One region of the Virgibacillus dakarensis genome, then DNA from elsewhere that is predicted to be linked to it. Evidence: riboswitches for the same ligand, from Rfam matches in the RefSeq annotation. Region 1 holds a riboswitch; each other region holds the start of a gene.
What was found. A riboswitch is a leader RNA that binds a small molecule or an ion and turns the genes downstream of it on or off. The one in region 1 is predicted to bind preQ1.
Positions count from the first base shown of each region.

Region 2: it holds a riboswitch for preQ1, as region 1 does, so the genes downstream of both, queC (7-cyano-7-deazaguanine synthase QueC) here and CZ382_RS11180 (QueT transporter family protein) in region 1, are expected to answer to the same signal.
Region 3: it holds a riboswitch for preQ1, as region 1 does, so the genes downstream of both, queF (preQ(1) synthase) here and CZ382_RS11180 (QueT transporter family protein) in region 1, are expected to answer to the same signal.

Region 1 is NZ_LT732554.1:322,229-332,485, forward strand. It holds partial or broken gene htpX (zinc metalloprotease HtpX) at 1-218, opposite strand, end outside; gene CZ382_RS11145 (LemA family protein) at 231-779, opposite strand; gene CZ382_RS11150 (aldehyde dehydrogenase family protein) at 934-2,364, opposite strand; gene CZ382_RS11155 (acetolactate synthase large subunit) at 2,438-4,072, opposite strand; gene CZ382_RS11160 (IS4 family transposase) at 4,329-5,723, opposite strand; gene CZ382_RS11165 (DUF3891 family protein) at 5,913-6,692, shown strand; gene CZ382_RS11170 (TerC family protein) at 6,924-7,682, shown strand; gene CZ382_RS11175 (lysophospholipid acyltransferase family protein) at 7,739-8,335, opposite strand; PreQ1 riboswitch class I at 8,505-8,549, shown strand; gene CZ382_RS11180 (QueT transporter family protein) at 8,556-9,047, shown strand; gene CZ382_RS11185 (hypothetical protein) at 9,137-9,739, shown strand; gene CZ382_RS11190 (NUDIX hydrolase) at 9,760-10,245, opposite strand.
Region 2 is NZ_LT732554.1:2,002,946-2,013,202, forward strand. It holds gene CZ382_RS19140 (YjiH family protein) at 1-984, shown strand, start outside; gene CZ382_RS19145 (FMN-binding negative transcriptional regulator) at 1,232-1,852, opposite strand; partial or broken gene CZ382_RS19150 (GNAT family N-acetyltransferase) at 1,874-2,390, opposite strand; gene CZ382_RS19155 (MarR family winged helix-turn-helix transcriptional regulator) at 2,415-2,867, opposite strand; gene CZ382_RS19160 (alanine/glycine:cation symporter family protein) at 3,047-4,522, opposite strand; gene CZ382_RS19165 (amidohydrolase) at 4,538-6,154, opposite strand; PreQ1 riboswitch class I at 6,554-6,598, shown strand; gene queC (7-cyano-7-deazaguanine synthase QueC) at 6,683-7,345, shown strand; gene queD (6-carboxytetrahydropterin synthase QueD) at 7,342-7,779, shown strand; gene queE (7-carboxy-7-deazaguanine synthase QueE) at 7,776-8,498, shown strand; gene CZ382_RS19185 (TAXI family TRAP transporter solute-binding subunit) at 8,703-9,707, shown strand; gene CZ382_RS19190 (DUF1850 domain-containing protein) at 9,734-10,231, shown strand; gene CZ382_RS19195 (TRAP transporter permease) at 10,247-10,257, shown strand, end outside.
Region 3 is NZ_LT732554.1:2,092,754-2,103,010, reverse strand. It holds gene dat (D-amino-acid transaminase) at 1-609, opposite strand, end outside; gene CZ382_RS19555 (pyridoxal-phosphate dependent enzyme) at 606-1,604, opposite strand; gene CZ382_RS19550 (M20 metallopeptidase family protein) at 1,742-2,932, opposite strand; gene CZ382_RS19545 (2-hydroxyacid dehydrogenase) at 3,108-4,073, shown strand; gene CZ382_RS19540 (M24 family metallopeptidase) at 4,105-5,292, opposite strand; gene CZ382_RS19535 (APC family permease) at 5,703-7,112, opposite strand; gene CZ382_RS19530 (queuosine precursor transporter) at 7,566-8,201, opposite strand; gene queF (preQ(1) synthase) at 8,256-8,753, opposite strand; PreQ1 riboswitch class I at 9,040-9,086, opposite strand; gene CZ382_RS19520 (SDR family oxidoreductase) at 9,328-10,119, shown strand; partial or broken gene CZ382_RS19515 (N-acetylmannosamine-6-phosphate 2-epimerase) at 10,126-10,254, shown strand.

The sequences.
Region 1 (10,257 bases):
TCCTTCGCCCCGGACATACTCAAAACCTGTGATGTTGCGGACATGTAGGTAATCGGTACATAGAATGCTAGAATGATAAGCGTAATGATTAACCCCGACCAGGAGTCATTATTAAACAGATAGCCGATTGCCCAGCCAATTACCAGCACAAGCACACTAAATACGGTGACCAGCAGGATCGTTTTGCGCTTGTTTTGCAATATTTGTTTATAAAGCATAATTTTCCTCCACTAAAAGGTTACATTTGGTACTTCGCGATCCGCTTCGGGAATCGATAATAGCTGTTCCTTATCAAAACGAAACATTCCAGCCAGTATATTAGTAGGAAAGGATTCCCGTTTAATATTGTAATCAGCTACTGTTTTATTGTATAGCTGCCGTGAATAGGCTACTTTATTTTCCGTCGTTGTCAATTCTTCCTGGAGATTAAGAAAATTCTCGTTCGCCTTCAGATCCGGATATGACTCCGATAATGCAAAAATTGACTTTAATGCTCCTTCAATTTGATTATCTGCCTCAATTCGCTCTTGTGGTGTGCCATTTACTAATTGACTACGGGCCTGTACAACTTTTTCCAATGTTTCCTTTTCATGCTTTGCATATCCTTTAACCGTGTTCACCAGATTAGGGATTAAATCATGACGTCTTTTTAACTGTACGTCAATTTGACTCCATGCCTCTTGTACCCAATTACGGTATTTCACCAACCCGTTATAGGACACAATGGAAAAAATTACAATGATAACCACAACTGCAATCACGATAATAGTCGGTACCATTTCTTCCATCCTCTCTCAAGCAGCTATTTTTTTTCACTATAAGTATATGATTGTACAGATATAGTATAACATAGAAAGTAATCTGTTTTTTGCCTAAAAAACGCAAGTCCCGTGACTTATAAAGCATAAAGTCACCGGGACTGACTTCGCCCAATTATTCACCTGTTTTTATACTGATAAATTTCTGCTCCATCATTTCTTCCATTGCATATTTGACTCCCTCTCTGCCGACACCACTGTCCTTCCAGCCACCGTAAGGCATGTTATCGATTCGGTATGTTGGAATATCATTTACAATAACGCCTCCTGTTTCCAAACGTTCAGCCGCATAAAACGCCCGCTCTAGGCTTGGAGTCATTACGCCTGAATTTAATCCATACCGGGAATCATTGGCTTCATTAATCGCATCGTCCAACGTATCGAACGGAGAAATACAGACAATTGGACCAAAAACTTCAAAGCGGGATACCTTGGAATCACGATTTACATTTGTCAGAACAGTTGGCATCATAACGTTTCCCTTTACATTGCCGCCACATTCAATTTTAGCACCTTCCTCCACAGCTTCGGTCAGCCAGCTTTGCAGGCGTTCCAGCGATTTTTTTGAAATAACTGCTGTTATATTGGTTTTCTCATCAAGCGGTGAACCAACGACCAGCTGTTTCGTTCGGGTGACAAACCGTTCTAAAAAGTCGTGATACAATGATTGGTGAACATAGATTCGCTGAACCGAAATACATACCTGACCATTGTAGGAAAAAGCCCCCATTACACTGCGTTCAGTGATTTTATCAATATCTACCCCTTCGTCAATAATAAAAGGAGAATTCGATCCAAGCTCAAGTGTCAGCTTCCGGAAGCCGGCTTGCTGCTGGATCAGATGCCCAACCTCAACGCTACCGGTAAAGGTTACCTTTTTTACGTGTGGATGGGTGGTTAATGCCTCACTTAGCACATCCCCTTTACCCGGAATAATATTCAAGACCCCATCCGGAAGACCAGCCTCCTTAAATACCTCAGCAAGAAACAATGAACTTAACGGGGTTTGTTCTGCGGGTTTTAACACAATGGAATTCCCAGCAGCGATTGCGGGTCCGACTTTATGGGCAACAAGATTAAATGGAAAATTAAACGGTGTTATCGCTGTTACTACACCGATTGGGGTTCGTTTAGTAAAACCAAAACGGTTTTCGCCACCCTCTGCCGCATCCATGGGAATTCGTTCACCGTAATTGCTCTTGGCCGCCTCTGCGGAAAAACGATAGGTTTGTACAGTACGGCTTATTTCCTCCTGAGCATTGCGGATTGATTTAGCACCCTCCAGCGCAATAATTTTGGCACACTCATCACTGCGCTCTTCCATAATCGTTACAACTTTAGCTAAAATTTTCGCGCGTGCATGTGCAGGGTAGGACCGGAATTTTTGAAAAGCAGCGTGCGCCTCCACAATGGCTTCCACAGCATCCTCCGGTTCCGCTTGTCCAATTTGTGCCAGTTCTTCTTCCGTATGCGGGTTATTTAAAGGTTCATATGCCTTGGCTTCCCGCCATTTCCCGCCAATCCACAATTGCCACTTCTTTGTCATCTTGCGTTCCTCCCATTCTTGAGGTGCTGTCACTTCCCGAATAATATTACGGGGTTTGTGCAGCCTCTTAGCATTATAGTTTACAAATATAATCACCAAGTGTTTTGGTTAGCTCGACATTTTCTGAGTAATCTACATCTACATCAACTAATACAATCGTTTCGCTGGCAAGTGCCTCTTCCAAGGCAGGTAATAGTTCATCTGAATGTTTTACCTTAATCCCCTTACAACCAAAGCTCTTAGCGAACGTTAAAAAGTCTGGATCGGTAAAAGCAATCGCATTTGTCCGGTCATATTTATTCAGCTGCTTCCATTCGATCAATCCATATTTTTCATCGTGGAAAATAACGATTACCATAGCTACCCCGAGCCGCTTTGCTGTTGCTAACTCAACACCATTCATTAGAAAAGCGCCATCACCCGTAACAGCAACTACTGGTTTATCCGGATTCGCAAGTTTTGCTGCAATTGCCCCTGGAACAGCAATACCCATGGCTGCCCAGCCATTCGAAATGATCGTATGATTCGGTTTTTCCGGCTGATACAGACGAGCAACCCATAATTTATGTGCTCCGACATCGGAAATAACAATTGCTTCGCCTTTTTCTGCCTTTTTCAGATCAGCAATAATACGTTGTGGTTTCACAGGACTACTTGATACTTCATCAGATGCATGAAGTTTTTCTACAAGCTGTGATTTCAACGCTTTCACTTCTGGCCAAAGTTCTTTTGCTTTCACATGGGGGCTTAATGCTTTTAACGACTCCCCTACATTTCCTACTAACTCTGCCTCAAGTGGATAATAGGCATCAATTTCTGCAGGTAGACTGTCAATATGAACAATTTTATTCATTGCCTCATCATTCCAGTATTTTGGCAGATACTCGACAAAATCATATCCAACTGTGATAATACAATCGGCAAGATCGAAGCCGCACAGCACATAGTCTTTCGACTGCATCCCAACCGTATACAATGTCAGCGGATGATCGGATGGGAGAATGCCCTTTGCCATAAACGTGTTTACAACTGGAATATTTTTAGCTTCAGCAAATTCTCTTAATGCTTTGGCTGCATCATTGCGAAACACACCGTTTCCAGCCAGGATTATTGGCTTTTTTGCTTGATTGATCTTCTCTGCAGCCTTTCTTACCTCATCCTCTGCCGGTTGTGATATTGGCAATGGTGTGACAGGGAGCACCTCCCCATTCGTGTCCGTCATGGCAATATCCTCGGGAAGCTCAATATGAACGGCACCAGGCTTTTCCAAAACAGCAGTCTTAAATGCTTTCCGAATAATTTCCGGAATGGTGTGGGCAACGCGTATTTGCTGATTCCATTTCGTTATTTCTTCAAAAACACCGATAATATCTACATATTGATGTGATTCCTTATGAATACGTTCAAGCCCGGCCTGTCCTGTAATGGCAACAACTGGCGCATGATCAAGATAAGCATCACCAATTCCTGTCAGCAGATTGGTGGCACCTGGCCCAAGTGTAGCTAAACAAACGCCAGGATTCCCGGTAAGTCGGCCGTAGACATCTGCCATAAACGCTGCTGCTTGTTCATGATGAACAACAATAAATTCAATATTAGAACCAATGAGCGAATCAACCAGATCCGTATTTTCCTCACCAGGAATACCAAAAATATATTTTACGCCCTCATTCTCTAAACACCTTACAAATAAATCCGAAGCCTTCAAGTCGTTTAGCCTCCTCGTTGTTTATTTTTTTATAGTGTTCCGTGACAGTAGAAAAATTATGTAGTAACTAGACTTTTCCGGGTTGGAGCGAGGTTTATAGAAGATTTTGTTGCTGGTTGACTTATAGCTAGCTGTTTTATTAACATCTTCGGTACAGCTTGAACGGTACAAACGCAATGAGCTATAATAACTCAAGTATCGGACATGATAAATAAACCTCAACCTATGGTATAAATAGAACAGAGGTGATTTTATATCATGCTGCACCTGGATTAAGTAACGGGTTACGTAAGAATCCAGGTAATTTGTTAAAAAAGCGATCCAGAAATTCATTAATTTGTTCATCCGTTAGAAGACATTCTTCCGCAAGCATGGATCCTAATACTTCCAGTATGGTCATTAATGCTTCGGCAAAGCGAAGATCATCAAGCTCATCACAGCACATATAGAACAGCTGTCCAAGAGTTTTGGGATCTTCTTCCTCACGGGCGCTCAATGACAACATCATGTAACGCAGAAAGACAATCGTTGTATGTGCAGTCATGGAATCGTAGCTTTGACATTGAAACTCCTTGGCCAGTCGCAAATGAGATTTGACCACCTTGAAAAAGCACTCAATTTCCCAGCGCTTTCCATAAATTCGGATGGCATCTTCTTCCGTATGGGCGAGGTTGGTTGTTAAAAGTGCAAGCCACTTTTTGGAACGGTTTCGATCACGTACGAAAACAATCCGCGCCTGAATTTCATTGCCATTTTCGTCATCGTGACCAAGTCCAACTACGATGCTTGCAAGAATTTTGGCGCGACCACGCTTTTTGCGAACCTTTTTGTAAAGTTGGTTCAATGTGTAAGACTCTCCTTCATATGTATAGTGAATCTTTGGAGAACGTTTAATCATACAAACAACATGGAGAGGGTAGTTTTTCACGATTTTCGATATGATTGCCGGATAAGCAAACCAGCTATCAAAAAGAACGGTTTTCGCGCCAAGCTTTTTTGGATGAATGGAGTCCAAAAGATTGAACATTGTTTCGGTGCTCTTTTGTGTTGCCTCTTGGCGTCTATGATAACCGACTGTTCGCTTGTCTATTTTCGAGTCCATCTCTCGATAACGAGAGGCAACATTTTTGGAGCTTAAAAGCGAAAAAGCAAGTGGCATAAACGTAGCTCCATCAGACCAACCGAGTGTAAGCATACGGAAGCCTTTGAAATATCTCCCGGTTGTGTGATCTTTAACACGTGCAAGCAATTCAACGACCTTACTCCGATTGCGACTAAATAGAGAATCATCAAAGATCAGCACACGATCCCGGTCCTTGGACGTTAATGGGAGAATGTACTTTATAACGAGGTATGATCCAACACATGCAAGAAACTTACGCCAGTTATACGTAGGGTTTTTCAAAAGGTCGTATACAGTATCCTTTTGAAAATGCTTTGGAATTCGTTCGGATTCGAGTGCCCGGGAAAAGCCCATGCCATGAAGAACGAGTGCAAAAATGAATTGAACAATAATACGAGCAGAAACTCCCTTTTCCTTATGAATATTGGACTGATGCAGGAAAGTTCCAATTTTTGCTTGGGTGAAAAAACGCAGCATACGTGAATTTGATTTTTCATTTTCATTAGAATTTGGTAAAATAGTAGACAAGGAAAACATCCTTTCTTTGGTTGGTGTCGTTACCTATATTTTACCAAAGAATAGGGTGTTTTTTGTATTTTTTTGATTTGTTTTTGATAGTAAACCCTGATTTGATATGGGTTTGAACGGATTTTTTTACTCCGAAACTTGAGTATAATAATTTAAAATGCGGGGTGGAAAGGGTGGATAAACTTGATTGTGCGGGATCACTCGGATCGTTATATTTTAATCGAACAGGATAACCATGCCCATATATCTGGCAAGCTCGCGGCGAATTGGCAAGAGGCACTTTTTCAGGGAGATAGGGTAAGAAAAGCAGTTGAATTTGCTATTTATCATCATGATCTTGGCTGGAGACTTCTAGACAAACAACCATTCTGGAATGATAAAAGCAACAGGCCATATACATTCTTGGATTTCCCCGAACTTCCGAAAACCGTTTTTTACAAACATGGAATTGATGAGGTTGAACAAAACGATACCTATGCAGGTCTATTATGCAGCCGGCATTACACGCGCTTTTTGGAGAATAGCACACTAGAAGAAGCACGGTTATTTGTTCAGCATGAAAAGAGGCGACAGCAGCGGATCAAACAATCACTACCCGCATTCGACCAAGCAAGCTTCGACTTTCATTACGGGCTGCTGCAATTTTGTGATAATGTATCATTGTATATTTGTTTGAATGAACCTGGAGCTGCCAAAGAACAGGAACACCCTTTTTTTAAGGATGGTATTCCTATCCCCGATTCATTTGCTTTCTTAAAACAGAAAAAGGCAGAAGTCGCTTGGATGAACGATCAGACTATCATGATGGACGTGTTCCCCTTTAACGGTTCTGTAGACGTTATGCTAAAACAAAAAACAGTAACGAAAGAATCTATTTTGGAAAAAGGGGTGATAGAGAGCTATCAAAATGCCCCGTTACAACAAACGACTATTATGATCGAGGCAAAAGAAGGTTACATTACGAATTGACATATTCTCAGAAAAATGGTTAAATAAAAGTAGATTTTCAAAGGGGAGTAGCTTTAACAGTAAAGTCGTCATTACAGAGTGCGTTTTAGACTCTCGGCTTTACCGGCAACTTACGGCGTTGTTAGCAAGACCTTTGCCAATGTGGTAAAGGTCTTGTATTTTTTTTGAGGCCTTTACCATATTAACTGGTAGAAGTCTCTATTTTTTTATTTGGAGAAGGGAGCAGTCGATATGGATTCACTTTGGCTGGAATATGGATGGACATTATTAGTACTAATCGGATTAGAGGGTATATTATCTGCTGACAACGCACTCGTTCTGGCAGTAATTGCTAAACACCTGCCAGATGAACAAAAGAAACGTGCCATAAATTATGGTATTATCGGTGCGTTTATTTTCAGGTTCGCAGCCCTATTTGCGATATCTTTTCTAGTAAATGTGTGGCAGGTCCAAGCAATTGGTGCAGCCTATCTTATTTACTTGGGTTTAAAGCATGTATTTGGAAAGGAAAAGAAGAAAGAAGTATCAACCGGGAATGGTTTTTGGCCTACAGTAGCCAAAATTGGTGTTGCCGATCTTGCCTTTGCAATTGACTCGATTCTTGCAGCTGTTGCACTTGCCGTAGTCCTTCCTGAAACACCGTTACCGACGTTTGGCGGGATGGACGGAGGTCAATTTATAATTGTAGTTATTGCGGGGATTGCTGGTTTAATCTTAATCAAGTTTGCTGCAAACTGGTTTGTTACACTTCTAGACAAGCGCCCCGGGCTGGAAACAACAGCTTATTTAATTGTTGCTTGGGTTGGCGTAAAACTCGCTGTTATTACGCTTGGTCACAAGGATGTAGGCATCCTGGATGAGCACTTTGCCCATAGCACTGGCTGGAAAATTACCTTCTGGGGAATCCTTCTTGCTATAGCAGTCATTGGATGGTTTGTTTCAGGAAAGAGCAGCTCACAGAAAGGTTCCATTGAGGAAGGATCTTCTTAATATAACGATATAACGCCCTGTCGCTTCAGATGGTTTCAAGCGACAGGGCGTTATATTCATCTTGACCCATAAAGTCCCTGTTTCAATTTGTTCAATTCATCATTCAGCTGATGCATCATCGCTTCAGAAGCAACTTTTTTAGGTAGCCCTGTATCTAAAAAGATTGGCTCTCCGAAGATAATACTTGGCTTTTTACGCTTGAACAAATCTTTAAAGTTATTTGGACCGACATAAGCAACAGGTACAATTGGAACCTTTGAATGACTCGCAATGGTTACTGCCCCTCTTTTCAAAGGCACTTCATCACTTGTTCTCGTACCACTTGGAAATATACCGACAACTTCCCCTTCCGCCAGTAATCTACGCGGGATTTTAATGGAGCTCGGACCGGGATTTTCCCGATCCACGGGAAAGGCATTTAACTTTCTCATCAACCAATTTAACAAACCAGCTTGGAATAACTCCTTTTTCGCCATATAATGAATTTTCGTTGGCAATACGGATACTCCTAGCCACAATATATCTACCCAGCCTGTATGTGTGCAAGCTATAACATACCCTCCAGACTGTGGTAAATTTTCCTTATGATAAATTTTTATTCTGCCAAAAATGCTTAATACTATTTTTAAAACATAGGCTGCAAAATAATACATAACGATCCCCCTCTTCTGTAAGAGCTTATCCCTGCTATCACGTACAATATCGACTCAGGAATAACGCTTTTAAACTTATTTTAACACATAGTATTATGATCTGGTACTAATTATTACTATTGCTTTTTTCTTAAAAAGATTTATAATGAAATGGTTTGATAACCGTATCAAACACGTGGTTCGCAACCATCCCACGATAAAAAACTAAGGAGTGACTAAGATGAAATTAAAAACGCTGGTAATAAATGCGGTGATTGCGGCGCTTTATGTTGCGGTCTCATTAGTATTACTAATCTTTCCGCCGCTCGCCTTTTCGAATGTGCAGTTTCGTATCCCGGAGGTGTTCAATCACCTGGTTGTCTTTAATAAAAAGTATTTTGCCGGGATTGTTACAGGTGTCCTGTTAACAAACATCTTTTCCCCGACAGGAGTATTTGATTTGGTGTTTGGTGTGGCCCATTCAGCATTATCATTAGGAATTACCATCTGGCTTGGTAAATTCATTAAAAACCATTTAGCTCTTATGATTGTTAATACACTTGTATTCACATTTAATATGTTTATCATTGCCTTTGAATTGTACGTAGCTTTGGATTTCCCATTCCTGCTCACCTGGCTGACAACTGCTGCAGGAGAAATTGTTGTGATGGCAATCGGAATTCCAATTATGCATGCATTGAATAGGAAAGTACAATTTGGCAAATTGGTTTAATCAACGCAGCCTGCTATCTAAATGAACAGCAGGCTATAATTTTCTTTTTTGTTTGAGATATTTATACTTTTTTATAAGGGGCTGAATACATGAAACGATTTAGCTTAATGGTTATGTTAAGTTTAGTTTTTGTCCTAAACGCATGTGGCAATGATCTAAAAGGGGATGCACAGCTTAATGATGCTGACTTAACCGAATTTGAAAATGGCCTGCTTGATCTGATGAGTGGTGGTGCATTCGCATTTGACCTGGAAGTAAATAACGATGATCTTCAGGAAATACATAGTACAGTTGATTATTATACGAATGGCACATTTAATCGGCACGTACTGGACTTCAATACGGCGATTGATCCATCAAAAGGGCAAGATCCCGTTCGTATCATATTCATTCCACAGCAAATAGACGATCAACATGTACAATGGACTTCCTCGATTATGTCGAATGGGGTAGATACGGCCGAACAATCAACATTTACATCAGAGGCTATTCCTATTGAAACAACGTCTTACGCCTCTGGTCCAACTGGATTACCAGCGCCTCTTGTTATAGACAAGAAGAAAATCGTTGCTTCTACTGTATATTCTGATAAAAATGGAATAACTACCTATCAAAGCATTGAAACTGAGCAAGATATTCAGCAGGCTACCGACTATGAGGATGTTTTTCTGGTTACAATGGAATTGCACTAAAAGGAGGGTTAACCCTCCTTTTAGCTTCGTGACAACAAACTAAAAAAATTTTGCAGAGTAGGAACGATTTCCCCTTTTTGGATCATCTTTTCATATGTATCTTTGCTTACCCATTTAGCATCGATTACTTCGTCAGGTTGAAATTCCAGATCATTAAGCTTAGCGTTGGAGATAAACAGCCAGTTGTCGGAATGGTGATTGCTTCTCACTTCGCTAAAAAGAAGTTGTCCACTTTCTGGATTCAGCTCAATGCCCAGTTCTTCTTTTGTCTCTCTTAAAGCACCTTCCAAGCTGGTTTCCCCGGTCAATACGGAGCCCCCTGTACACTCCCACAGGTTTCCATAATGCTTGTTCGGATGCCGCTTTGATAGCAGGAGTTTCCCCCGATCATTTTGAATCCATACATGAACAACGATATGATAGCATCCTTCAGGCAGTGGCTCACCTCGTGTATGTGTCTTTCCAATCTTATTACGGTCATAATCGTATAGATCCCATTTTTCCAAAAGATCACCTCA
Region 2 (10,257 bases), 1.7 Mb from region 1:
GATACTGGCGGACTTCTGATTTACGATTTGATTCCGTTATTATTTTCAATGTTCCTATTAGCAGGGCTGCTTTTGCCGCTTCTATTAAATTTTGGGTTACTGGAGTTTTTTGGCGCATTACTTATAAAAGTAATGAAACCTTTATTTAAACTGCCGGGACGTTCATCGATTGACTGTTTGGCCTCATGGGTAGGGGATGCCACAATTGGTGTTCTATTGACAGCAAAGCAATATGAGGATGGTTACTATACGAAACGTGAAGCAGCGGTTATTGCGACTACTTTTTCTGTTGTATCTATTACATTTACTATTGTCGTTATTTCATATTTGGATTTGGAGCAGTATTTTCTGCATTATTATGGGACAATCGTTATTGCTGGACTTGTTGCTGCTTTAATCATGCCGAGAATACCGCCTTTATCAAGAAAGGCAGACACAGGCTATGAATATACCGATTTGAAGAAGGAAACAAAAATCCCTGACAACGTCTCCAAGGTTAAATGGGGTTTCCGTCAAGCAGTATTAAAGGCAAAAAAAGGCAATGGGCCCGGTTCTGTACTGAAAGAGGGGGTACAAAATGTACTTGATATGTGGCTGGGGGTTCTGCCAATAGTAATGGCGATCGGTACAGTTGCGTTGGTTATCGCAGAATTTACTTCATTTTTTTCCATTATAGGTAAACCGTTTGAACCAATTTTGTCCTTGATGCAGGTTCCGGAAGCAAGCCAGGCTGCACAAACGATGGTAGTTGGATTCGCAGACATGTTTATGCCCGCCGTAATTGGCAGTGGTATTGAGAGTGAAATGACACGATTTATAATAGCTTGTGTATCCGTTACGCAATTGGTTTACATGTCGGAAATGGGTGGGTTGATACTTGGTTCAAAGCTGCCAATCACTATCCTTGATTTAATCTGGATATTCCTGTTACGAACATGTATTACACTTCCGATCATTGTGGTAATTGCTCATATCATTTTCTGACTGTTGCAGCTTATCACGTTCGCTAAAGTCAATAATGTTGGCGTTTTCATTGGGGGCATTAGAAAATTGCGGGTTTTATAGATTTAGCAAATGACAACATAAAAAATCGACTCCTTTACAACGGATAGGAATCGATTTTTTATGTTGGCTACTTAAACTCCCCCTTTATTTTAAGTACAATCTTTTACAGTCTGAACAGAAGCCGGTAATATGGCAGTCCCGTTTTTAGGGTTGAATAAAAGTGGGGTTACATGTGATTTTTTAATCTTTTTTCCATCAGTTCTGCCACTTGTTTCGAATTTGAACTTCCTTCATTTTGCAATTTATCAATGATGTTGGAATAATCCGTTTCATTTCGATTTTGGCTTAACTTGTAAGCAGCTTGCACTTCCTGCATTTTAATTTTAAACCCAACTATACCTTTGATTTGTTTTTTAGTTTGTGAAGAAAGATTTTTCCATAAAGCAGCATTGTTGCGATGCTGTTCATATTTTTCTAATAGTAGTATGAGGTCTTCTTGCAATTCTTGTTCACTCATAATACTTGCGGTTCCATATACGTGGACAGATTGATAATTCCATGTTGGTACATTTTCAGACCCATACCAAGAAGATGAAATGTAAGCATGTGGACCTTGATACATAACAAGGACATTATCATTATCCTCGAGCGTTTTCCATTGAGGGTTCGCATAGGCCACATGCCCAGTTATATAGCAATCCTCTCCTTGTTTATGTAACTCCAAAGGTAAATGAGAGGCAATGGGTTTACCTTGTTTTGTCGTTACAATTGTTCCAAAAGAGTTCCTTTGAATAAATTCTCTAATTTCATCAAAGTCCGTGACTTTAAAATACTTAGGAATATACATAATAATCCACCTTTCAAAAAGTTATATGAGTGTTCTAGTCATTATAAAGTCTATTTGTTCTTCATCACCCATATAAAAAGAGTGGGCTCCAGTTTGGATAAACCCCATTTTCTTATAAAAAGCGATAGCATTTTCATTTTTTTCCCATACACCCAGCCAGACTTTCTTTTTATTACGTTCTATAGCAATTTCCATAGCTTGATTTAGCAGAAGTTTACCAAGCCCGTGTTTTTGAAATCTGTTCTTTATATAAATCCTTTCAATTTCAAGTGATTCATCATCCATTTCTTCAGACTGAGCATCATTTGTATTAACCTTTAAATATCCTGCGACTTCATTCTTGAAATAAACAAAAGAATTCCGATGAACTGTTGGCAAATTCTTTTTCCAATTGATTTAAGTTAAATGCCCTTTCCAAATAGGCATTCATATTTTCAATTGAATTCTGATTCCCAAATGTTTCTTTAAATGTTTCGTAACTAATTTCTTGAAGTTTGTGTATGTCTTCATGGGTACACTGTTTTATATGTGTTGTCATCTATCATGTCATTCCTTTATAAAATCAATAGTTTCTCTTGTTTCCCTTTTTTACAAATTCCCAGTCTTTTTCTATATTTTTTCTTACCCTTTGAAGAAGATTGAAAATGGTTTCCACTTCTCTTTCGGAAAACCCCTCTAATGCAACGATATTAGAATACTCATTTTCTCTTAATATAAAAGGATAAACATTTTTCCCTTTCCCTGTTGGAAAGAGCTTTTTAATTTTTTTGTTATGTATATCTTCTTTTTTTTCAATAAAGCCATTTATTTCAAGTTTTTTTATAGCACGCGCTGCTGTGGTACGATCTACTTTTATCATCTCAGCCAGCTTTTCTTGAATGATTCCTGGGTTTTCGCATATTCTCACGAGGTATAAATACTGCCCCTTTGTAAGGTCATACTCTTTAAATTCTATATTACTTATAGAATCTAGTGCCCTAGCAATCATGCCGATTTCACGAAGAATTTCTTTCATAAGTAACTCCTTAGCACACATTTTGTTGCAAATGCAGTAAATGAGCATGTATTAAATTTAACCCAAATTTGTTGCATTTGCAACAAAAATAGGAAAGTTCGCTACGATCTTAACCTAAACTACCTCAAGTATGAAAAAAGGGAGGCAGACAAAGGTCCTCTCCCATATTACACAGGCTCCTATAAAACATCCTCCTTATCCACCGAACCCTTCTTCTCATCCTCATAAAACAATGCAAAATCAGGATCAATTTTTCCAATCCCCAAATATCTTGCTTTGTAATCATGAAGCAATGCGAAGAATTTTTTGCTTAAAATCAGAATGACGACGACGTTGATGAAGGTTGGAATTGCCGATGTAATATCCGCGAAATACCAGATAGTTTGACCTGGCAGACCAAAGCTGACAGCATAAATGACCATTAGTGTACCTGGGATAGGATAAAACCAATTAAAAAATTTTAAGAACCATTTTTTAATTTTTACGTTCTTGTTTTTAAACAAGTGGCGAAGCAGTATCTCGTAATATAAGTACCAGCCTGATGTAGTTGTTAAACCAAACAGGAAAATGGAAAGGGTAATAATAATCCGGCCGAAATCGCCAACACCGGCTTCAAAGGCTGACAAGGTCAGTTCTGCACCTGATAATCCTGTGGCCCATTTGCCAGTGATGATAATCGTAAATGCCGTTATCGAGCAGACAATGATGGTATCCACAAAAACTTCAAAAGCACCCCAAATTCCTTGTTTTACCGGGTGATCTGTCTTCGCTGTAGAATGAACCATAGGCGATGTTCCCCAGCCGGCTTCATTACTGTAAACTGATCTGGCTAGACCCATGCGAATAACCTGAGCAACTGCTGCTCCTGTGAATCCGCCTACTGCTGCGGTCCCGCCAAATGCCCCTTGAAAAATAATGGAGAATACATTTCCGATTTGGCTGAAGTGGCTCAAAATAATAAAAATGCCGGCGAGCACGTAAAACAAGACCATAAATGGAACAAGTTTTGCTGCAACTTTGCTAATGTGTTTAATGCCGCCGTAAATCATATAATAAATGAGCAGCATCAGTGTAATTGAAACAGGGATCATGCCAATATCAAACGTTGAACTTACGGCTTCGGAAATAGTGTAATTTTGCAGGGTTACAAAGAAGGTCCCAAAAATACCAAAGCCAAACAGAACAGCAGGGATCATCCAGTATTTAAAATTTCTTTCCTCCCCAAGCCCTTTTTCCATATAGTAAGTTGGTCCGCCATATGGATCTCCGTTTTCATCGGTGTTTCGGTAGTGAACGGAAAGCGTTACCTCAGCTGTCTTGATGATCATGCCAAACAAGGCGCAAATCCACATCCAAAATACCGCACCAGGGCCGCCAACAGCAATTGCCGTGGATACACCACCGATATTTGCAACCCCTACCGAACCGCCGATTGCCGTACTCACTGCTTCAAACGAGGAAATGATTCCTTTTGATTCGGCGTCAGATTCCTTCTTTTTAAACACCTTCATGAGTGTTTCTTTTAAAATATGTGGTAAATAAGCGAACTGAAACAGTTTACTTCCTATTGTAAAATATACTCCGGCAAAGAGAATGGTCAAGATGAGGGGGAGCCCCCATAGGAACGATGTGATGGCCTGTAATATATCACCCATAAAATTATCCCCCTCCTATTGGTCCTGTGGTACCAGACTTTTTTCGTATTTTACGTCCCCATTAATAATGGTCATTTCGATATCCGTGTTCAATAATGCATCTGGGTCTTCCATCTTAAATGGATTAGCGGAGTAAACGGTCATGTCTGCCAGTTTCCCGCGTGAAATAGTTCCCTTTACTGTTTCTTCATTTGTCGGATAGGCACCCATTTTCGTAAATAAGTGAAAAGCTTCCGTCATTGTAAGCTTTTCCTTTGCATTCCAGCCATTATGGGTTTGTCCGGGAACCTTTCTTGTGACTGCAGCATGGATTCCCAGGAGCGGGTCAACCGGTTCGACTGGTGCATCAGAGCCTCCTGCACAAATAACTCCAGATTCGATTAACGTTTTCCAGGCATAGGCAAGCTTAATTCGTTCTTCACCAAGCCGGTCCTCCACCCAAGGAAAGTCACCGACAACAAAACGGGGCTGAATGTCTGCAATCCGGCTTGGTGTTGCCAGACGTTTGATGAGTTCGTTGTGTGCCACTTGTACATGAATAATCCTGTCACGGTATGCAACTGGCGGAAATTGATCCAAAACATCCAATACATTTTCAAGTGCTTGGTCACCAATCGTATGTACGGCAGTTGGCATCGAAAGCGAGCGAGCATTTTTAACAATCTCGTAAAGTGTGTCTTGATCAAACATAGCTTTCCCATATTCATCGGGTGCATCACTATAAGGTTCTGATAATAAGGCAGTTCTCCTGCCAAGTGCACCATCGGCAAAAATCTTTATCGCACCTATTTGCAATGTTTCATTTCCGTAACCAGCATACATTCCATTTTCCCTGAGATCTTTCAAAAACTCATGATTGATTAATAGATTACAGCGGAGTCCTAGTTGCTCCTTGTTCAGCAACTCATTGTAAAGCTTATACGTTTGATTAAGTCCACCTAAAAAAAGCGGGTCATTTGTATGGACACTTGTTAGCCCTTTTGTGATGGCAAATTGTATCGCCTGTCTTAAGGTATTTTTCAGTTCATCATACGTTCTTTCAGGTATATGTTGGGTTATAAGATCGGCAGCCGATTCTAACAGTAAACCGGTTGGCTTCTTCGTTTGTTCGTCAATCACAATAGTTCCGCCTTCAGGTATCGTCATCGATGGATGGTAATGACAAACCTCTAGCGCCTTACTATTTACTAGTGCAGCATGGCCACATACTCGTGAAAGAAATAGCGGATGAGATGGACAAGCTTTGTCTAGTTCCTCAATCGTTGGAATACAACCTTCGATAAAAAGATTTTCATCCCAGCCTCTTCCCTGTAACCATTCCCCTTCGCTTAGTGTCCTCGCTTTCTGCTGAATTTTCCGGAAGATTTCCTGTTTGGATGTAACACTGGTTAAATCCAGGTTAAGAAAATTTTGGGCAACTGCTGAAAGGTGCAAGTGACTATCGATTAACCCTGGAGTTACTGTTTTTCCATGTAAATCAATAGTTTTAACCTCCTGACGTTGCCAGTTGAGTACCATGTCTTCGGTAGTTCCCATGTCAATAAATCTGCCATTTTCCACAACAACCGCTTCAACGGCAGGTTTTACTTGATCGAACGTGTAAAAATTTCCGTTCGTATAGATTTTTCTCATCTGGTGATCTCTCCTTACTGAAATATGTGAGGCGTTTCAAATGGGTAAAATATTATGAAAAAGGCCATAATAGTTGATTATAAATATTCCGATTATTTATAAAATAGCAAAATTAGAAGATAGAGTCAATGTTTATTTAAAAAAAGGGGAGAACTTGCCCAGAAAAATCAATGCCAATAAAAGATATTTTTTTTGTTAGCACTATAATATTTTCAGAGTGTGGCACGTACTAATTTTAAATGGATGTGCTACGTATTTTACTTAAGGAACTAATAAAATGGAAGAGTATTATACGTCAAAATCTTGTTATTTCTAATACCAATAAGCTTCTATCCACGTGACAGGAATTTTCATACATGCTAAGCTAGATATGCAATTAAATCAAAAATCTGCATGTAAGCAGGAGAGGTTCGAAACCATCCCTCTATAAAAAACTAGGGAGACAAGGCAGCGTGCTTCTTAGTGCTGTCTTTTTTTATGGTGAATGTTTGAATCTCTTCCTTTTAACAAAAGGAGAGGGGAAAAGAAATGGATAATCAAAATGCAGTAGTTGTTTTTAGTGGCGGACAGGATAGCACGACATGTCTGTTTTGGGCGTTGAGGGAGTTTGCGCATGTCGAAGCAGTGACATTTCAATATGGGCAGCGCCATATTGCAGAGCTGGAATGCGCAAAAGAGATTTGTGATGTATTAAACGTCCGGCAACATGAACTGGACATGACTCTGTTAAACCAATTGGCACCAAATGCCTTAACACGCGATGATATCGAAATTACAGATGACGAGGGGATGCCGTCAACATTTGTGCCTGGCAGGAATTTGTTATTTCTATCCTTTGCTGCTGTTCTCGCAAAACAAACCGGTGCCAAACATATTATTACCGGAGTAAGTCAAACCGATTTTAGTGGTTACCCGGATTGTCGGGATAGTTTTATCAAATCCCTTAATGTAACCTTAAATTTGTCGATGGATGATCAATTTTTGATACATACACCATTAATGTGGCGGGATAAGTCGGAAGTATGGGAATTAAGTGATCAGCTTGGTGCGTTTGAATTTGTAAAAGAGCATACATTAACTTGCTACAACGGGATTAAAGGAGAAGGTTGCGGGGAATGCCCTTCCTGCAAACTCCGTCAAAAAGGGTTAGAGCAATATGAAATGCGCCGGGGAGATGAGGTGACGAAATGATCCAACAAATCTATCCCGTTCCTGCCCATAACTTTTTGTATGAGTTAAATAAAGATTTTCACTTTGCCGCCGCCCATTATATTGCAGACGAGGAGGCTGGAAAGTGTCAGTATACCCATGGCCATACGTATTTTGTAAACGTAACGATTGCTGGTAATACACTGGATTCCACTGGTTTTCTGATCAATTTTAAAACGATCAAAGATTTAATCCATAATCGTTTTGATCATTCCACGTTGAATAAGGATCCTGCGTTTTTAGATGCTCAGGGAGACTATTTTCCGACAACCGAGGTGGTGGCGAGAAGCATTTACGATATTATACAGGGGCATTTAGAAACGTTGGCAAATAAACCGGTATGCCTGCAAGTCTTTCTACGCGAAACCCCGACTAGTTATTGTATCTATCGACCAAAAGGGGGAGCGGAACGTTGAAACTGCCTATTCTGGAAATTTTCGGCCCAACGATTCAAGGGGAAGGAATGGTAATTGGGCAAAAAACCATGTTTGTTCGAACCGCGGGCTGTGATTACGCTTGCTCATGGTGTGATTCGAAATTCACTTGGGATGGCTCAGAAAAAGAGAAGATTAACTTGATGGAGCCAGAGAAGATTTGGCAGGAACTAAATCAGCAGGCAGGTGGCCGTTTTGCGCATGTAACTATATCTGGCGGCAATCCCGCTTTGCTTTCTGGACTGGGAGCCTTTGTTGATTTATTACAAGCAAACCAGATAAAAATCGCCCTTGAGACACAAGGAAGCAAGTGGCAGCCTTGGTTTGTCAATATTGATGAGCTAACCCTATCGCCAAAGCCGCCCAGTTCTAAAATGAAAACAAATTTTGCTATCCTTGATAATATGATTGCTTCATTAAAGGAAAAACAGAAAGGATCCTGCAGTTTAAAGATTGTTATTTTTGATTTGACTGATTTAGAGTATGCGAAGAGGGTTCATTTGCGATATCCAGATGTTCCGCTATTTCTGCAAGTTGGCAATGATCAAACGGAAAATGTAGATGACGATAAGCTACTGCACTATCTGTTAAATCGGTACGACTGGTTAGTACAAAAGGTAATGGAAAGTAAGGCCTTAAAAAATGTTCGGGTGTTGCCCCAGCTCCATACTTACCTATGGGGAAATAAGCGGGGAGTATAAAAGACACTGAATATAAGAGATTTGTTTATTGCTACGGAAAGAAAGGATGCTATCTGCATATCCTTTCTTTTTTTTGACGCTTTTTTAAAAGGTGGCCAAGCTGACCAGGACAATCATGAAATTCAGTAAACTTGCATAATCATTATTAATACCCGATCAGCATGTACACATCTTAAAAATATAAGCCAAAGGGAGGGGAAAATAGTGAAAAAATTATTTCCGGCTCTATGTTTATTCGTTGTATTTATAGTTGCTTTAAGTGCTTGTAACAAAAATAGTGATGGTGAAAATGGTGATAATGATGCTGGCAGTGACAACGACCAGCCACTGAAAGGTGAGTTTATCACGATTCTTACTGGTGGCTCTTCCGGTGTCTATTATCCACTTGGAGGGGCAATGGCAAAAATTTACCAGGATATGGGGGCAAATGCCAATAGCCAGTCAACAGCAGCTTCTTCAGCCAATGCCACAACATTGAATCAAGGGAAAGCGGAAATTGGTTTTTCCATGGGAGATGCTGCTGCCGACGCCTATGAAGGGATCGACAGCTTTAGAGAACAAGGGGCACAGAAAAATTTGCGATCGATTGCCTCATTATATCCAAACTACTTGCAGATCGTTGCTACCAAAGAATCAGGCATTAAAACGGTGGAAGATTTAAAAGGGAAAAATGTTGCAGTAGGAGCGCCCGCTTCAGGGACTGAAATTAGTGCGAAGCGAGTGTTGGAAGCATATGACATGACGTATGACGATATTGAGGAAGACTTTCTATCGTTCGCTGAAGGGGTGGAAGGGATTCAAAACGGGACAATCGATGCGGTTGTTATTTCGTCTGGACTTCCGAATGCTGGTGTTTTGGAACTGCAAACAAACAAGGAAATTGTCGTTGTAGAAATTGCTGAAGATAAAGTCTTGGAAATGCAAAAGGATTACAATGCGTTCTTTCCGACAACAGTACCAAAGGACGTATACGACATGGAAGATGATGTCGCAACAATTGGCGTTAACAATGTATTGCTTACCCATAAAGATGTATCTGATGAGATGGCATATCAAATGACAAAGGGGATATTTGAAAATCTTGATCAGTTAAAAGATACCCATAACGCTGCAAAAGACATAAATATCGAAGATGCCTTACAAAATCTTCCGGCACCACTTCATCCGGGAGCGAAAAAGTATTTTGATGAACAGGGGATAACGGAATAAATATTTCTTCACAGAGGGTCATTCCAATGTTGAAAAATATCATCATTTATTGCGGATTGGTTTTGGTCGTGGCTGGGATCCTGATGGTTCCAGTTCAATCCGGTTTATTACTAACGAATAATAAAGGGAATTCGTTGTACTTTTTTCCATGGGATAAAGACGAGGACGTAACAATTGGATGGAGACATTCAGTCGAGTTAACACCTTGGGAAGAGACTTACATGATAACAAAGACCGGTGAATTGTTATTAAAATCTACCACCTATAAATCTTACGGAGCTGGTACTCCTGATACAGATGGGAAGGTGGAATTCCTTGCGAATGAGTTTGTTCGTGTGACAGGGATAGAACGAACCATTCCATATTACTCGCTTTTCTATGTTCCGATGTCAAATTATTATCTTGAACAACAAACGAAAAAATATCCACTTTCACAAGTTGTTCCTGATAATATTAACGTTCAGATTCATTACAAAGTGGTTAGCATGTATGAGTGGTTGTGGCTGAAAATCAAGCGATTGTAAGGAGGGATGGACCAAATGCATAACGG
Region 3 (10,257 bases), 1.8 Mb from region 1:
ACCATTCAAAATAAAATTATTTGCCGGATGAGTGTACAATTCACCATTTTTTACGATGAACACATTTGATGCGCTTGCCTCAGTAACAGTGTTTCCGCGATGAAGGATGGCCTCGATGGCTTGATGTTCAACCGCTTTTTGTTTGGCAAGTACATTGGGAAGCAAATTGAGTGTTTTAATATCACACCGCAGCCAGCGAATATCCTCCGCAAGGACAGCCGCTGCACCCTGGTCCTCAACAGCTGTCATGCGTTCTTCTGCTCGTGTATAGGCAATGGTAACGGGTGGAACTTCGTTTTTGGGGAATTCGTGCCATCTTGCGGCAGTTCCCCTGGTGATTTGCATGTAAATAATACCTTCATTTAAATCATTAGCTGCAACCAGTTGAACAAGCTTATTTTTTAGTTCATTTATCGTACTTGGCAGTGTAAGCCTTACCTCTTTGGCACTTCTTGCAAGTCGTTCCATATGGTCATCCAACATCAGTGGTGTCCCATTATAAACCCCGATAACCTCATAGATTCCATCTCCAAATTGGTAGCCTCGGTCTTCGATGTCAATCATATTTTTCCGTCCGATAATCTGATTATTATATAATATTTTACTCAAAGCAAGCCCTCCCCTTTGTTACATGTATATCTTTCCGCAACATCTAAAATGACCGGCATATCGACACTGTTTCCGCTAATGATAACCACTACATGGGAACCTAAAGGGATTTGATGATTTAAAATTGCTCCAATACCAGATGCTGCTGCTCCTTCAATTACCATCCGGTGTTTACTGAGCATGAACCCTATTCCCTGAGCAAATTCTTCTTCGGTTAATAAAACAATCTGATCAACGTATTGCTGCACCATGTTAAATGTATAACGGTTATTAATGCCAATCCCGCCTAACAAACTATCAGCAAGGGTGTTATTTTCTTGTATCGAGACTGGTTTACCCTGCTTGATACTCTCATACATGGCAGCACCCTTGGCTGTTGATAACCCGATAACCTGTATTTCCGGATCAGTCGATTTTAGAGCAATTCCTAAACCGGAATGGAGGCCGCCACCTGATAATCCACCTATCACGGTATCGATTTCCGGTAACTCATCAAGCAGTTCCAACCCGATAGTTCCCTGGCCGGCAATGACATCAGGGTCGTCAAACGGATGGATTACGGTCAGCCCTTTTTCCTGCTCCAATTGATAACTCCGCTTTTCGGCATCATCCTGTGCGTCGCCGTAAATTTCAATATGTGCCCCTGAACGTTTTAATGTTTCTACTTTCGCTTTGGGAACCCGATTGGAAATACAAATCGTTGCATGAATATCCAGTTTTCTTGCGATATAGGCAACACTCATCCCAAAATTTCCAGTAGAGAACGTTGTCACTCCACATTTTCGTTCTTCCTCTGTCAGATGGAGGATCTTATTTGCTGCCCCCCGTATTTTGAACGAACCGCCCACATTCAAATTTTCCAATTTCAGATGAACAGAAGTCCCGGCAATTTCGGATAGTCCCGGAGAATATATTAATGGGGTCTTTTCCGAAATGGAAGTAATTCGTTTTCGTGCTTGCCAAATATCGCGTAGGGTAACAGGTTTCTCTGGCATGTTTTACCTCCCTTTATTGATTGGTGTGCGGTTTTCTTGATGGTGATTCTGCCTGCTTTCTTTCATGCGAGTTCCGATCCACCCTCGTTATTACACGGGTTGTGGCGTGCGTTTCATATCAATACAAATTAGACAACTCAATCGGCTTCATGGTCCAGCAAATATCGCCTTGCAGCTTCTGCTAGAATTGATACACCAACAGGTAAGACTTGTTCATCAATATCAAAATTTGGTGTGTGTAAATCACGAGTTATTCCATCTTCAACTGCACATCCTAAAAAGAACATTGCCCCTGGAACAGCCTGTGTCATATGTGCAAAATCTTCTCCTCCTAAACCGAATGCGGTTTCCAAAATCGTAAAATCAGGATGCAGGTCGTTTATCACTCGCTTAATATGGTGATTAACTTTAGCGTCATTTTTTAATGCCGGATCTTCAGGTGTTATCGTTAATTGATAATCTCCATTAAAAATCTCGACTACTGAAAAGGCCTTTCCCAGCTCGGCATGCAATTTTTTCCGGACATCGGGATGATAGCTGCGAATGGTTCCTTTTACTTCTATTTCAGATGGAATGACATTGCTCGCCGAACCGCTATGAATACTGCCAATACTAATTACTGCCGCTTCAAGTGGAGACACTCTTCTCGCCACTATTCCGTGCAAAGATTGTAATACCGGTCCAAGCATCCATACCGGGTCGGTTCCTAAATGAGGATATGCCCCATGTCCGCCAGTACCGTATACTGTTGCAGCAAACACATCTACATTGGCCATGCTGTAACCGTCATGCATCTTCACTTCGCCAAGCGGATTTTCCGGGCTCATGTGCAGTGCCATGATATAGTCAACATCATCCAACACGCCTGCTTTGATCATATATTGTGCACCTGTTGAACCAGCAATATCTGCCATCTCTTCAGCAGGCTGGAATAAAAATTTAACGGTTCCGTGCATCTTATCACCTTGGAAAATGTCACCTAGTAAACTGGCAACGCCTAAGCAAATCGCAGTGTGAGCATCGTGACCGCAAGCATGCATGACACCCTTATGTCGTGATATGTAGTGATGATTATTTTCTTCCTGAATCGGCAATGCATCCATATCAGCACGAATCGCAATAGTCGGCCCCGAACCAGAGGATAATGTACCAACAACTGCTGTCGGAAAGCCTATCCCTTTTTCAACCCGCATTCCTGGGATTTTTTCTAACACCTCGGTAACAAATTTTGATGTCTGCACTTCTTGAAAACTTAATTCCGGGTGCATATGGAGGTAGCGGCGCCATTTTATAAGCTCTTTCATCATCGCGTTTGCTCTGTCAAGCATTGCTCGATTTTTCTCTACCACAGCCTTCCCTCCTCGAATATATATTCATCATAATTCAGACTATTCCAATCGTCAATTACTATTCCAATTATTTTAAATTTTATATTTTCATATTGACTTCTATATCATTAGAGGATATTTTTAGGATAGCAGGAAACAAAACGGGGGGAATAGGATGAGGAAAAAAATTATTGCTTACAATCGCTTGGAAAAACCTGTTTTAGAAGCGTTACAAAGAAAGTATGATGTTCGCTTTTTTAAAAACATCGATACAAAAACCGATCCGGGATTTCTGGAATTTTTACATGAAACGGAAGGGATTATCGGATTGGAGTTGGTTGTTGACCGCGAATTACTAGAGCGAGCACCTAATCTAAAAATCGTCAGCAATGTATCTGTCGGTTACAATAATCTTGATTTGGAGCAGCTAAGCATGAGGAATATTATGGCGACAAATACGCCGGATGTACTTACCGATACGGTGGCAGATACGATATTCGGTATTCTTATTGCAACAGCAAGACGAATACCTGAACTTGATCAGCTTGTAAAAAACGGCGAATGGAAACAAGAAGCGGTTGGGCCGGAACATTTTGGCACCGATGTTCACCACAAAACAATTGGCATTATCGGCATGGGGCGAATCGGTAAAGCAATAGCACAGCGAGCCCGATTCGGCTTTAATATGGATATTTTATACTATAGCCGAACACGGAAGCCAGATGTTGAGGACACATTTGCCGCTTCCTATTGCAGTCTCGACACATTGCTTAGCAAATCCGATTTCGTTTGCCTGATCACTCCCCTAACTCCAGAAACAAAGGGTATGATAGGAAGACGTGAATTTCAGCTGATGAAAAAGTCGTCCATCTTCATTAATGGTTCCAGAGGCAAAACAGTCGTGGAGCGGGAATTAATCCATGCACTTCAAAACGGTGAAATTGCAGCAGCCGGCTTAGATGTATTTGAGACTGAACCGGTTGATGTGACCAATCCACTGTTGCAGATGAAAAATGTTGTGACCACCCCACATATCGGATCGTCTACTTTTGAAACAGAGTTAAAAATGTCAGAGCTTGCTGCCTATAATCTGGAAGAAGGCTTGAATGACCGAAAACCACCGAATTTAATTGAATGGTGACAGGAGTACTACCTGTCACCGAAAGCAGTCCCTATGCAAGCCGAATATTTGGTTTAATTAGTAATTCACGTGGAAAGTCAGCAAGTATTTCACACCCAGTTTCGGTTACACGAAATGATTCACTTATTTCCACACCCATATTTTCCATCCAAATACCAGGGATTAAATGAAATGTCATATTTGGTTCAAGTACGGTGCGATCTCCCGGCCTGAGACTTGCTGTATGCTCTCCCCAATCCGGCGGATAATTGAGCCCCATCGAGTAACCCATGCGCGATTCCTTTTTTATACCGTTTTTTTCAATGACCTTTCGCCAGACCATTTCCAGTTCCTCACAAGTAATGCCCGGTTTAACTGCATCAAGCGCTGCGTTCAATCCTTCAACAACACAATCCGCAACATATTGCATCTGTTCGGATGGCATGCCGATTACTGCAGTTCGGGCAAGTGGTGAATGGTAACGCTTATAACAGCCGGCTAATTCGATAATCACCGGGTCTCCCTGTTTAAACCTATCGTCCGTCCAAGTCAAATGACAGGCAGATGTTTTCTCACCAGTTGGCAGCAATGGAACAATTGCCGGATAATCTCCACCAAAATCTTCTAGCCCGCTGATCTGTGCATGAGCAATATCCGCTACGACGTCACATTCTCTTACCCCTGAATTAATCGAGTCAAAAGCCGTTTGCATCGCCTTCTCCGCAATTTTCCCAGCCTGCTTCATATAAGAAATTTCCTTTTCTGACTTAATAATCCGAACCCAATTGACCATATTCGTACCATCTGTAAACGAGGCATTTGGTAATCCCTGTACCAATTGCATATAGCTTTTTGCAGTAAAGTAATACGCGTCAAGCTCTACAGCGATCGATTGTTTATCTTGTTTTCGCCCCTTTAACAGATCACAGACAAAGTCCATTGGATGTCTTTCTGCAGACTGCACGTAGTAGTCGGCATATGGAATAATGTGATCCTTGTCGAGCCAAGTTGTATGGGCAGCTGCACTGGCATCCTGACCACGTCCGACCCAAATTGGCTGGTCTTCATCGATTAACAAAATGAGCAACTGATGAACATAAAACGACCAGGCATCATATCCTGTCAAGTAATTCATGTTCGCCGGATCTGTCACTAATAAAATATCAGCTCCGGCATTCGCCATTCGCTGTTTTGTTTTAGCTAAACGCCCCTGAAATTCTGTAATTGGAAATGTTAACATATCCATCTCATCCTCTCGTACATTAATCTGTCCTGTATAACGGAACCCAACTAGCATTCTCTTGATTAAATGCGCTTCCATGTTGCAGCCAAATATTTTTAGGATGATAGTTTATAGTAGAGTAAGTGAGTTTTTTGTGGATTAGTGCTGCGACAATCGATTTCTTCTGGAGGTTAAAGAAAATTTTAGGAGTGTACTTTCTATATAACATGCATATTCAATTATATGCGGAACAATTTTAAAAACGTGCCGATTGTCGACATTATGTTAGTTACATTATAGATTAGGACATTTTTTTATGTCAATGACTATTTAGATTATTTTAAATCCTCATTCATCTTGTTGGAGACAGAAAATCAAAAAAGAAACAACTACCCGATATGGGCAATTGTTCCCTTTTAAAAATGATGCTAGGCGATCCGATCAATCTCTTTTCTCATATGTTCATCGGCATATTCCTTACCATACTTTACGATGGATACTTTATAAAGGATTGCTCCAAAGATAATCCATAATCCAACGATCGCCCATTCATAAGGCCAGACTAGGGCTGAAGGCATTCCAGGCATATATAGTATGGAAATTCCGAGTGCCAGTACTACTGCGATCCAGCCAAGGAAGGTGCCACCTGGAAGTTTAAATGGGCGTTTCATATCCGGATCCTTTTTTCGTAAAATGATAAATGAAATTGCTACCATTAGCCAGGCAACGACAAGTCCCAATCCACCAGCATCAACGAACCATACAAGTGCTCTTCGTCCAAGTAACGGAGAAACAGTCGAGAGTCCTCCAATCAATAGGATTGCTTTATGTGGTGTTTTATATTTCGGATGCAGTTCCCCAAGGCTTTTCGGAAGCATACCCGCATTAGCAAGTGCATAGATCGCCCGGCTTCCACCAACATAGAATCCGATCCAGCTCGTTAATATACCGCCGACACCACCAAGCACAAGAATATTACCCATTAACTGGCTATCCCCAAATGCTTTAGCCATCGCATCGGCCGTGACCAAATTGGACTCACTGATTTCGGCAGGAGTAAGTATACGTGAAACCCCAAAAATAACAGCTATATACCAGACAACTGCAAGTAAAACAGAAAAAATCAATAATTGTCCAATTCGTTTCTGCGGCAAATTGATTTCCTCAGCCGCTTGCGGAATGACATCAAAACCGACAAACATAAACGGAGTCATAATAATAACCGTCAACAATCCGGCAATACCTTTTTCAAATAACGGCTGCATATTTGTAACGTTTCCACCAACCGTACTCCCAGTGATTAGTAATATACCTGCAATCGCAATCAATAAGGTTAAAATAAACATAATCGCTGTAGAAAACTTAATACCACGATAATTAATCCAGGTGATAATCAATGAACCTACAATACCAATACCGGCCCAGGTTGCGGTAACATCCCATCCGGCAATCGTGTATAAATATCCTTGACTATAATTTGGAATCAAATATTCAAAAACTGTTGGCAGTGCTACAGCTTCAAAAGCTACAACTGATACATACCCAAGAATAATCGCCCAAGTCGTCACAAAAGAGGCAAGCCGTCCCATCGCTTTGTAACTATAGACATGCTCACCGCCTGCCAACGGAAGTGCTGAAGCTAGTTCCGCATAAGTAAGCCCAACAAAAATTACTAGTATACCACCAATTGCGAAGGCAAGAATCGCACCAAGTGACCCGGCCTCTGTAACCCATAACCCCGCTGTTACCACCCAGCCCCAGCCAATCATGGCGCCAAAAGCAAGCGCCAGCACATCCTTATTTCCCAAGATTTTCAGTAACTTTTGCTCATTGTTCATCCATTTCCCTCCAATCAATTCTCACATAATGCTAATATTTCGTTAATTTAAAATGTATTTTGCCCTATCCAGGTTATTCATATATTTCAGGAAAACCATCCTTTTGTTTGCGAATATTACAGGGAAGTCAGTAACAATCTGAATAGAAGATATCAGCCAGTTAGCCGACTTGTATTCTCTATTAAAGCGTAGTTACAAGTCTCTATGTAATACCTTTTGTCCAGCTCGATTAAATTCTCCATGAAAAGACCTCCCGACATTACATTTAAAAAACAAAAACCAGTCATACAAGCAACACAAAATAAACATGTTCCTACCTGTATAACTGGTTATAACCTAAGGATGTGCCCTGCTTCAGCAGCAGAGTCAATTAGATTTAGCAGTTGGTTACTATCTTATTATTATCAATCTAGCAAAAAATCAGTTTAAAGTCAATTGGTTTCTGAAATTTTTCTATTTTGCAGCGACTAATTCACTTGTTGCATGGCTGGCTGACTTTCTGCATACCCTCACCAGTAAATATGCAAGCGGTGTGTCAACCAGTGCAATGCAGAATTTAAATACATACTGTGTTATAATCATCCCTAACAGAACACTTCCGGGAACCGTTCCCCAAAAGGCAATGGTAATGAAAATTATAGTATCGATTAACTGGCTTGTCATTGTTGATACATTATTCCGCAGCCAAAGTTTTTTCTCGCCATGCTTTGCCTTTAAACGATGGAAAATCGTTACATCGAGATTTTGACTGGCGATGTAAGAAAGCAAGCTTGCCAGTATGACACGGAAACTCCCGCCTAAGATTTGCTCGAATTCAGTTTGTGCTCCAAACACCGGTGCTGCCGGTAACTGGATAGCAATAAAAATAAAGATCAATGCGATAACCTGTGTTACAAAACCTGCCTGTACAGTTCTTCTTGCAGCTGCTTTCCCGTAGACTTCACCGATCACATCAGTAATCAGATAAGTTACCACATAAACAATAACGGCAGCCGGCAAAATAAATCCCCCAACACTAAATAGTTTTACGCCTAGAATATTTGATATTAGTAAAAGTCCCACAAATAATGCATTTAAATAGACAAACATATAACCCAAAACCCTTTCTTTTATTAAGAAAAGGACTTAGCTACCCTCATTTACTTAGCGGTTATCTATTTTTTCGGGGTATAGATCATGATTCATTATCCGATGGTCGGCCATTTGCAGAAATTTAGTTCCAGGCTTTCCGTAATTACAATATGGATCAATTGATATTCCGCCGCGTGGAGTGAATTTCCCCCACACTTCAATATACCGCGGATCCATTAGTTCAATCAGGTCGTTCATAATAATATTCATGCTGTCTTCATGAAAATCCCCATGATTACGAAAGCTAAAAAGATATAGTTTCAACGATTTGCTTTCAACCATTTTTTCATCGGGGATATAACTAATGTACACGGTTCCGAAGTCAGGCTGCCCTGTTTTCGGGCAAAGTGTCGTGAATTCCGGACAATTGAATTTGACAAAATAGTCCCGGTTAGGATGTTTGTTATCAAATGTTTCCAAAACCTCTGGTGTGTAATCAAATGCATAAGTTGTTCCTTGGCTACCTAAAAGGGTGATATCCTTCAATTCATCATCGCGTCTCCCTGCCATTTTAAAACCTCCTTTTCGTTTATAAGCAATAAGAAAAGCGGAAGCGCCCGTTTAGCAACGTACAAACTGGAGCACTCCGCAATGAGATAAAGGAAACACGGTGAGCTGGAAGCGAACCGATGTTGACTTATCGTAGTGAAGGAGTGTGAAGTTTGCTAGTTGCTGGGCGCTGGAGCTGGACATGGCTCTTCTCGATCATGAATTAATATCGCTAAAAACTATATACTTTCTTTACTTTCAAAAAAACCACGGCCCAAGGAGGCACATGGCTTCATAATCGTGTCATCTGTCCTTAGTTTTTTATAGAGGGTTTAAGCTAAGAACCTCTCCCGGTATTTGAATGAATATGCAGTATTCATATTCTTAGAATAGTATATAGTGACGGGGATGGGTTGTCAATCCGATAGATGGGCTCCCAGCTAGGAAAACCGATATGAAACTGGATATGCGAAAATATTTACAAATAAGCGATTATTGATACATACTAAGATGAACACCCAGTTCTGAACATCTAGATAAACAAAGCAAAAACTAAAATAATCTGTCAAAAAACTATTAATAGGAGGCAATACTAATGAATCTAGGTTTACAAGGAAAATCCGTCGTCGTAATGGCCTCAAGCAAAGGATTAGGCAAAGCAACTGCACAATTGTTTGCGTCTGAAGGTGCACATGTTTTTATTTCAAGCCGGAACGAAGATGAACTGAAGAAGGCAAAAAATGAGATACGGAAAGAAACTGGTAATGAAAATGTCGACTATATGGTCTGTGACATTACGAAACCAGATGAGCTTAAACTATTAATCACTTCAGCGGCTGAGAAAAATGGGACCATTGATGTTCTGGTGAACAACGCTGGTGGGCCACCTGCCGGGATGTTTCAGGATTTTGATGATGAAGCATGGCAACATGCATTTGAACTGAACCTGTTAAGCTTTGTCCGGGCGATTCGGGAAGTACTGCCATACATGCAGGAGCAAAAGCGTGGACACATCGTTAACATTGCTTCTTCATCGATAAAGCAAACATTGGATAATCTGATTTTGTCAAACACGTTTCGGGCAGGAATTGTTGGCCTGGCGAAGGGGCTATCACAGGAGCTTGCGGAACATAATATTTTAATTAATACCGTCGGACCTGGCAGAATCGCGACTGATCGTGTTGCCAGCCTGGATAAATTAACAGCAGAAAAATTAAACATGAATGTGGATGACTTAAAGCAAAGGACGGAGCAAGGGATACCGATGAAGCGGTACGGAGAGCCTGAAGAATTTGCGAATATGGTCGTCTATTTATGCTCACAAGCCAACACCTATGTTACCGGACAGACACTTGTCGTTGATGGTGGATTGGTGAAAGCATTGTAAACTTAAAAAGGGAATGTGATGACACCGGAAATGGACAAACGGTGTATAGAACTTGGTGCATTCTCAAGCGTTGTCGGCGGTGCCATTACACGGCCACGGGATATTACCAAACGATTTGTAGCGGAAATGGAATAGAAA